One region of the Rhizobium sp. P1_E1 genome, then DNA from elsewhere that is predicted to be linked to it. Evidence: riboswitches for the same ligand, from Rfam matches in the RefSeq annotation. Region 1 holds a riboswitch; the other holds the start of a gene.
The links. Region 1 has a riboswitch for S-adenosylmethionine ahead of AC1D1Z_RS04630 (O-succinylhomoserine sulfhydrylase). Riboswitches for the same ligand answer to the same signal wherever they lie in the genome.

Region 1 (4,762 bases):
GCCGATATGATAGGTCTGGCGCCCGATCTCCACCTGATCGGCGGTGCCGAACTTGGCGATGGCGTGGCTGAGGACAATTTCGAGGCCGGCATCGTCTTCCAGGATCGCGAGGCCGTTCTGGCCGCGCATATCCTTAAGTCTCAGGCCGAAATGACGGATCAAGAAATCCGCCGTGGCAGCAATATCGGGAACGTGGAAATCGAGATGGTTCAGGCGCATGACAGTCTCCGTTCGAAAAAATCCCGGGACTGCCTTTTTGCCGTCTCCGCACGCCGCCGGGATCCCGCATCTTCATGCGGATCACGTCGCGGGTTCTCGTGCCATGGCACGGAGCAGAGCTTCGCCGGAGCGCTTAACGCTCCAGCGGAAGGGACCGGGCTTACCTCAACCGATCCTGCCTTTTTCGACGATGCCGATCTAGCAGATGGCACCGGTTTCGGCAATGGATGCGTCGGTGCACCACTGGTGGAACGGGATTGTCACCCTAATATCAATAGGTGGCCGTCGGCCACTCGATCACAGCGTCCCCGGCGACGCTTCCCGAAGGGTTGAAGAGCGGCATGGGCATTCGTGTCGTGAACCCTCTCCGGCAAGGCGTAGAGTGATACTGTTCACGGCATTCGGAGGGATGGACATGAAACCTGCAATCATCGGCCTCATCGGCACGCTCGTTCTCGCCGGATGCAGCACCGTCACCTATGGCGGCCCCGGCCTCGAACCCATACCGGGAAGCATCACCTATAGCGGCCAGCCCCGTACCAAGCTCACCAAATCACCGGTTGGTTCCGCCTTTCCGCATGATTTTATCGACCAGTACGGCCAGCAGGTGGAGGAAACCTACATCATCCAGCCCGACAGAAGCCTGATCATCGCGCATCGTCGGTACAAGCCGATCCGGTTTTTCGGGGATTAGGCGCATCAGGTATAGTTTGCGGGAGCTGGAGCGGGTGAAGGGAATCGAACCCTCGTATTCAGCTTGGGAAGCTGCTGCTCTGCCATTGAGCTACACCCGCGATGAAGCGAGATTTCCAACAGATGGGGGCCGCTGTCAAGTCGCGGCCGCCGGGAAGGCTCAGATGCGGAAGTGCTTCGAGAGCTTGAGGCCCTGGGCCTGATAGTTGGAGCCGAGGCCGGAGCCGTAGAGGCTGGCGGGCTTTTCCTGCATGTGTTCGTAGACGAGGCGGCCGACGATCTGGCCGTCTTCGAGGATGAAGGGCACTTCGTGGCTGCGCACTTCGAGCACGGCGCGGCTGCCGCGCCCGCCGGCAGGCGCATGGCCGAAGCCCGGATCGAAGAAGCCGGCATAATGGACGCGGAATTCGCCGACCAGCGGATCGAAGGGGGTCATTTCGGCGGCATAATCCGGCGGCACGTGCACGGCCTCGCGCGAGACGAGGATATAGAACTCGTCCGGATCGAGGATCAGTTCGTTGCGGCCACGGCTGTAGAGCGGCTCCCAGAAATCATAGATGTCGTGCTGGGCCTTCTTGTCGACATCGACGACGGCGGTGTGATGCTTGCCGCGATAGCCGATCAGGCCTTCCTTGTCTCCGGCGAGGTCGATCGACAGCGCGATGCCGCCGCCGGAAACGTTGGGCAGCTTACTGGCGACCAGCGTCTCGCTTTCATGCAGCTTCAACAGTTCCGGCTCGCCGAGCAGAGCCTGGCCGACGCGAAAACGGATCTGCGACAGGCGCGAGCCGCGGCGCACGACGATCGGGAAGGTGCGTGGGCTGATTTCGAGATAGAGCGGGCCGGCATAGCCTGATGGAATCTTGTCGAACTCCTGGGCGTAATCGGTGATGACGCGGGTGAAGATATCGAGGCGCCCGGTCGAGCTCTTCGGATTGGCCGAGGCCGACATGTCGGCCGGCAGCGCCAGGCTCTCCATCAGCGGCACGATATAGACGCAGCCGGTTTCGAGCACCGCCCCCTCGGAGAGATCGATCACATGCAGGCTCAGCCGGTCGAGCTTGTCGGACACCAGATGCGAGGGGCCGGGCATGAAGCTGGCGCGCACGCGAAACGCCTTGGCGCCCAAGCGCAGGTCGAGACTTGCCGGCTGGATCTGGTCACGGTCCAGCTCCCGTTCGGAGATCAGACGCTCCGTTTCGAACAGCGCGGAGATCGCGCGATCCGCCAGAATTCCCGTTTCACGAGCCATCATGCCTCATCCATCATTTGCCGCCGACAAAACCAAACTCGGGGAATTGACGCAAGCAGCTAACAGCAGTATTGCAGAATTATCCCGTGGTGATTTGGCCGGTCGGCTTGCAGCCACGTTAAACAAGTGGCTAAAAAGACCGGGTTGAAACCGGTCTGCTTTTGCGACCGGTTTTTTTGTTATGTGAAGGTGATGGCATGAGCAAGACCTGGCGCCCGGCAACCCAACTCGTCCACGGCGGCACGCTGCGTTCGCAATATGGCGAGACGTCCGAGGCAATCTATCTCACGCAAGGGTTCGTCTACGAGACGTCGGAGGCAGCCGAAGCCCGCTTCAAGGGCGAGACGGAGGGCTTCATTTACGCCCGCTACGGCAGCCCGACCAATGACATGTTCGAAAAGCGCATGTGCATGCTCGAAGGCGCCGAAGACGCCCGCGCCACCGCTTCCGGCATGGCCGCCGTCACCGCGGCGATCCTTTGCCAGCTGAAGGCCGGCGATCATATCGTCGCTGCACGTGCCCTCTTCGGCTCCTGCCGCTGGGTCGTCGAGACGCTGGCGCCGAAATACGGCATCGATTGCACGCTGATCGACGGCCGGGATCTTGCGAACTGGGAAAAGGCGATCACGGCGAAGACCAAGGTGTTCTTCCTGGAAAGCCCGACCAACCCGACGCTCGAAGTGATCGATATCGCAGGCGTCGCCAAGCTCGCCAACCAGATCGGCGCCAAGGTCGTCGTCGACAACGTCTTTGCGACACCGCTCTTCCAGAAGCCCTTGGAGCTCGGCGCCCATATCGTCGTCTATTCCGCCACCAAGCATATTGACGGCCAGGGCCGCTGCCTCGGCGGCGTTGTCCTTTCCGACAAGGAATGGATCGACGAGAACCTGCACGACTATTTCCGCCATACCGGCCCGGCGATGTCGCCGTTCAACGCCTGGACTTTGCTGAAGGGCATCGAGACGCTGCCGCTGCGCGTGCGCCAGCAGACCGAGAATGCGGCGAAGATCGCCGATTTCCTGGCCGAGCAAGGCAAGATCGCCAAGGTGATCTATCCCGGCCGCAAGGACCATCCGCAGGCCGATATCATCGCCAAGCAGATGACCGGCGGCTCGACGCTGGTCGCCTTCGAGCTGAAGGGCGGCAAGGATGCGGCCTTCGCGCTGCAGAACGCGCTTGAGATCGTCAAAATCTCCAACAATCTCGGCGACAGCAAGAGCCTGATCACCCATCCGGCGACGACGACGCACAAGAACCTGACGGAAGAGGCGCGCGCCGAACTCGGCATCTCGCCTGGTACGGTCCGCCTTTCGGCCGGCATCGAGGATACCGACGACCTGATCGAGGATTTCGCGCGGGCGCTTGCCAAGGTTTCGGCCTGACCTAGGGATAAAGGCGGCCGGACCTCATTTGGGGTTCGGCCGTGCCGGATCTCACAAAGTGAGGCCGGGGGAACAAGTTTGCCCGCCGCGGCGTTCCGAACCGGAATTAACACTGACAATTAGGCTTAACGATCGAAAACCCTTCGAACCATAGCCGTTTCAGCGATGATAATTGTTCCGTTTCTTGACGGACAGGGCCTCTTATAAGATACGGGTAACATATCTTGACTAAGGTGCAAGGCATGTATCGCGCCCTCACAAGAGACATCGAAGTTGTAGTCGAACCGTTCTATCTGGAGGAGCAATCCGATCCGGACGACGATCGTTATGTCTGGGGTTACCGGATTGTTATCAGCAACAATTCCGGCATCGCCGTTCGCCTGGTCAACCGTTACTGGAACATCACCGACCAGAACGGACAGGTGGACGAGGTCACCGGTCCCGGCGTCGTCGGCGAGCAGCCGCGGCTCAGCCCCGGCGACACCTACGAATACTCCTCCGGCTGCCCGCTCGACACGCCCTCAGGGCTGATGTTCGGCCATTACCAAATGGAAACGGATGAAGGCGAGATGTTCGATGTCGACATCCCCGCCTTCTCGCTGGATTCCCCCGGGCTGCTGCGCGTGCTTAACTGAGGCGATAGCGCACCGCCTCTTTTCAGAACTATTCGGCCGGCTGAAGCTCGGCCGGCTCGAAGCGGTAGGTGGTCGAGCAGAATTCGCAGGTGACGGCGATCTCGCCATCTTCCTGGCTGGCTTCGATCTCTTCGGCCGAAAAACCCTTCAGCACACCCTTGATCTTGTCGCGCGAGCAGCTGCAGCGATCAAAGACGGCGCGCGGTTCATAGACGCGCACGCCGCGCTCGTGGAACAGGCGAAACAGCAGCCGTTCGGTACCGACAAGCGGGTCGGTGAGTTCATCGGCGTCGATGGTCTCGACTAGCGAACGGGCTTCGACCCAGGCATCGTCCTCGCCATGCGGGCGGTTGCCGGTGTCGCCGTCGCCGCCGTGGAGATCCGGCTGGCGCATGCGCTCCGGCGCTTCCGGCAGGAACTGGGCGACGAGGCCGCCTGCCCGCCAGCGATGGCGCGGCTTGCCGGCATCGTCACGATCGAAGAGTTCAGCGGCGGCAAGGCGGACGCGCGTCGGGATCTGCTCCGACTGGCGGAAATAGACGCCGGCAATTTCTTCGAGCGTAGTGCCGTCGAGCGCGACG
Region 2 (4,762 bases), on a different contig from region 1:
CGCAGCCGAACAGCCAGATGACCAATGCGACCGTCAGCAACGCCGTCAAATCCGTGGACGGCCACACGATCACGCTGACTTATCAGGGCAAGGAAAAGACGATCGCGATTGCCGATGGCACGCCGATCGTGACGTTGGCGCCTGCGACCAAGGATGATCTGAAGCCCGGCGCCGGCGTCGTCGTCACCGGCGAAAAGGCGGCGGACGGCAGCATCTCGGCCAGCCAGATCGCCGTCGGCCTCAACGGCATCACGCCGCCGATGTGACCAGCGGCTCAAATCCTTACCTTATGCAGGCCGTCATCCCAAAACAGCTCCACACTTTTGGGCGGCATGTATTAAAGCGCCGGCGCGGGCACGGCGGCAGCGCCCGCACTGGCGCTGGCGCCGGTCTGGGCGACAGGCGGCTCCTCGGAAATTGACGGCAGCGCTTGCAGATGCAGCACGCGCGGCTTCAGCGCCTCGAGATAGGCCTCGGAGCGGCCGATATAGATCATGCCGCTTTCGGGCATGGAGACGAGCAGGTTGGCCATTGTTTCCTGCAGTTCCGGCTCCATGCCTTCCAGCACTTCGTCGAAGATGATCCAGCGCGGGCGCACGAGCAGGAGGCGGGCAAATCCGATCGCTTTCTGCTGGTCGCCGTCGAGCAGCTTGTCCCAGCGGGCGCGGGTATCGAGCCTTGCGATCAGCGAATGCAGGCCAACCTTGTCGAGGGCCGCCTCGACGGCGGCTTTCTCGTAGGCTTCGGGACGTTCGGGAAAGGCCAGCGCCTCGCGCAGCGTGCCGCCGGGAACATAGGCAACCTGCGGAACGAAGAGCATGTCGTCGATTGGCGGCAGGCCCATCGTGCCACTACCGCACGGCCAGAGGCCGGCCATCGCCTGGAACAGCAGCTTGCGGTTGACGCTGTGATCGCCGTTGATCATGATCCTTTCGCCGGCCTTGATCACGACATTGGTTTCACGCAGTCGGAAACCGCCGCATTCCTCGATATCTTCGCCGACTTTGGCGACGATCACCACATCCTTCAACGTCAGCGTGTCGGGCGCGGCGTTTTCATAGGCGATACTGTCCTTCAGGTCGAAGTCCTCGTCCATGTCGAGCAGCGCCTGGCGGAAATCGGTGACGCGCATCAGCGTGGCGCGCCACTCGGCGATCGGGCCGAAATTGGAGACATACCAGCGCAGCGCCGTGTTGACCTGGTTGAAGGCGCCGACCGACATCATCAGCTGGCCGAGGGTGAGGCCGCCGGAGAAATAAGCTGGGGCGGCAACGATGATCGGGATGACGATTACCAGCCAGCCGTAGCCGGCCGAAACCCAGGTGAGATTGGTATTGGCCATGGCGAGCCGCTTGACGACTGTCAGTACCGAGCTGATGTCGGTGTTGATACGTCGGCGCTCGTTCTCCTCGCCGCGGGCAACGGTGATCGCCGGCATGTTCTCATTGGCATGCATCAGCGTGAAGCGAAGCTCGGCTTCTTTCGAAAAACGGTCGGCATTGAGCTTGACCAGCTTGCGGCCGACGACCTGGCTCAGCACCGAGGCGGAAGCGGCATAGAAAATCGCCGCCCAGACCATGTAGCCCGGAATGGAGAAGCTGTGGCCGCTGATGCGGAAGATGAAGCCGCTCGAAAGCTCCCAGAGCACGCCGATGAAGCTCACCAGGAGGATGGTCGACTGCAGCAGGCCGAGAACGAGCCCTGTCGTGCTTTCGGCAAGGTTGCGGGAATCCTCGTGCAGACGCTGGTCCGGATTGACGCCGATCAGGCCGCTGGAGGCAAGCCGCAGCGCCCGCTTGCGCCTCAGCCACTGGTCGACGAGATCGCGTGACAGGCCTTCACGCATATAGAGCGCCGTCATCTGGTTCAGCCAGGCCTGCAGCACGTTGAGCAGCAGCAGCGTGCCGGCGATCATCGCGAAGATTTCGAGTTGGTGGAAGAATTCGCCGAGGTCGCGGCGCTCCAGCGAGTCATAGAAGGGCGCATTCCACTCGTTCAATATGACCTGGCCGTAGGACGTCGCCAGGATAACGAGGATCAGCACGGTCGCCAGAAACAGCACCCTGCCACGCACTTCCGAATTCCAGAATGCTGAGAACATGACGCCGAGGCGATATGTCAGGCTGAAATCATACCCTACCCTATCCTGCCTTCGGATGCCCGGCCTCCCCTCAATCTTATCTGCCATTACGCTTTTCCAAATCGCCCATGCCCCTATAAATAACATGGTGGCGTTACGGGTCTATCAACAGATTCTATCATTCATTAAACTGTGATGATGCGGCAGAGGTCACTTGACTGCAGTCGACAGTTGATTCGCGACCCGACTGGGTCTAATTAAAGCGCTCCGTGGTGATTTGGCCGGCCGGCTTGCAGCCACGTTAAAAAAATCGCTAAAGGGCCGCGTGCGGACCGGTAGCGATTTTTTTCGCCGCCGGTTTTTGTTTTTGATCGAGTGACCGCAATGCCCATCAAGATCCCCGATACGCTGCCCGCCTTCGAAACCCTGGTTCAGGAAGGTGTGCGGGTGATGACCGAGACGTTGGCGATCCGTCAGGATATCCGACCGTTGCAAATCGGGCTGCTCAACCTCATGCCGAACAAGATCAAGACCGAATTGCAGATGGCGCGTCTCGTCGGCGCCTCGCCGCTGCAGGTGGAACTGTCGCTCATCCGTATCGGCGGCCACAAGGCGAAGAATACGTCAGAAGATCATTTGCTTGCCTTCTACCAGACCTGGGAGGAGGTAAAACATCGCAAGTTCGACGGCTTCATCATCACCGGGGCGCCAATCGAGCTTTTGCCCTATGAGGACGTCACCTATTGGGCGGAGATGCAGCAGATTCTCGACTGGACGGAAACGAATGTCCATTCGACGATGAACGTCTGCTGGGGCGCGATGGCGGCGATCTATCATTTCCACGGCGTTCCGAAATACGAGCTCAAAGAGAAGGCCTTCGGGGTTTACCGCCACCGCAACCTGAAGCCTTCGTCGATCTATCTCAACGGCTTTTCCGACAATTTCGAGGTGCCGGTGTCGCGCTGGACCGAAGTGCGCCGCGCCGATATCGAGAAATCCGAAAACCTGGAGATCCTGATGGAATCAGCCGAGATGGGCGTGTGTCTCGTGCACGAGAAGAAGGGCCGGCGGCTCTACATGTTCAACCATGTCGAATATGATTCCACTTCGCTTTCCGACGAGTATTTTCGCGACGTCGATGCCGGCGTGCCGATCAAGATGCCGCACAATTACTTCCCGCATAATGATCCGGCGCTTGCGCCGCAGAACCGCTGGCGCAGCCATGCGCATCTCCTGTTCGGCAACTGGATCAACGAAATCTACCAGACGACGCCTTTTGATGTGGAAGAGATCGGCACGGACCTCTGACCGTTGCCGATCGCCCCTCGAGCCGGTGCCGCCGCCTCATCGCTGCGGCATTTTCTTTCCGATCCGCCGGTTGCGGATTGAAGCAAATGCGGGCAGGTTCCTGTCCCGAAACCTACCAAACCGCGCGTCTTCATCGGACGTGCAATGCACAGTTTGAATCGCTTCAAATTCCTCAAATCGATTCCGAATTGAGAATTTGCAGCAGAGATAGAATGGACGGTCGATCATGTCGGATAAGTTGGAGCGGGACGTTATCGGGCAGACGAAGGCGGGCGAGACCGTCTATCGCGTCGTGATCAAGGGCGGTGGGCTGACGGCCAAGATCATAAGCTGGGGCGCAGTCATCCAGGATCTGCGCCTCGAGGGACATGACGCGCCGCTGCAGCTCGGCTTCGACGATTTCGACAGCTACCCCCTCTATTCATCCTATTTCGGCGCGACACCCGGCCGCTGCGCCAACCGCGTCGGCGGCGGCAGGTTTACGATTGACGACAAGGACTATCAGCTCGAACTGAATGAAAACGGCGTGACGCATCTGCATGGCGGCAGCGACAATATCGCCAAACGCAACTGGACGATCGTCGAGCATGACGTCGACCGCGTGGTGCTGAAGATCGTCGATCCCGATGGCCGCGCCGGCTATCCCGGCAATTGCACCATCCAGGCGACTTTCTGGGTGCATGGCAACGGTGAACTGTCGATCACCTACGAATCGACCAGCGACCAGCCGACGCTCGCCAATGTCTGCCAGCACGCCTATTTCAATCTCGACGGTCGCGACGATGCGCTTGGCCACGATATCATGATTGCCGCCGATCATTATCTGCCGACCGATGAGAAGCAGGTGCCAACCGGCGAGATCCGTTCCGTCGAGGGCACCGAATTCGATTTCCGCGAGATGGCGCCGATGAAGCGTTTCGTCGACAGCGAACAGGTGTTCTACGACCATAATTTCTGCCTGTCCGCCGAGCGCACCGCCAAACGAACCGTCGCGCTCGCCCGCAGCCTTTATTCCGGTGTGTCGCTGGAAGTGCGCAGCACCGAGCCAGGCGTACAGTTCTATGCCGGCTTCAAGCTCGATACCGGGGCTCCCGGCATCGGCGGGCGCAAATACGGTCCATTCGCCGGCTTCTGCCTGGAGACGCAGGTCTGGCCGGATGCCATCAATCACCAAGGTTTTCCGAATGCGGTTCTGCGCCCCGGCGAAGTGCTGCGCCAGGAGACGGATTATATCTTCACCAAGAACTGAGCGTCCTCCAGCGCCGCGCGTTTCTAACGCGGGGCGCTGTCGACGCACGGTTGTCAGATTTGGTCGCTATGAAACCCTCGCCGGCCCGCCGGCGAGGGTTTTTTCTTTCGGCATTCGATTCTGTC

Region 2: it holds a riboswitch for S-adenosylmethionine, as region 1 does, so the genes downstream of both, metA (homoserine O-acetyltransferase MetA) here and AC1D1Z_RS04630 (O-succinylhomoserine sulfhydrylase) in region 1, are expected to answer to the same signal.

Annotation. Positions count from the first base shown of each region.
Region 1 is NZ_JBFUAY010000006.1:88,906-93,667, forward strand. It holds gene AC1D1Z_RS04610 (VOC family protein) at 1-219, opposite strand, end outside; gene AC1D1Z_RS04615 (hypothetical protein) at 635-913, shown strand; tRNA gene AC1D1Z_RS04620 (tRNA-Gly) at 940-1,013, opposite strand; gene AC1D1Z_RS04625 (2'-deoxycytidine 5'-triphosphate deaminase) at 1,073-2,167, opposite strand; SAM riboswitch at 2,241-2,319, shown strand; gene AC1D1Z_RS04630 (O-succinylhomoserine sulfhydrylase) at 2,362-3,546, shown strand; gene apaG (Co2+/Mg2+ efflux protein ApaG) at 3,789-4,181, shown strand; gene AC1D1Z_RS04640 (Hsp33 family molecular chaperone) at 4,210-4,762, opposite strand, start outside.
Region 2 is NZ_JBFUAY010000100.1:2,526-7,287, reverse strand. It holds gene AC1D1Z_RS25095 (hypothetical protein) at 1-266, shown strand, start outside; gene AC1D1Z_RS25090 (ABC transporter ATP-binding protein/permease) at 338-2,227, opposite strand; SAM riboswitch at 2,340-2,417, shown strand; gene metA (homoserine O-acetyltransferase MetA) at 2,465-3,388, shown strand; gene AC1D1Z_RS25080 (aldose epimerase family protein) at 3,615-4,637, shown strand.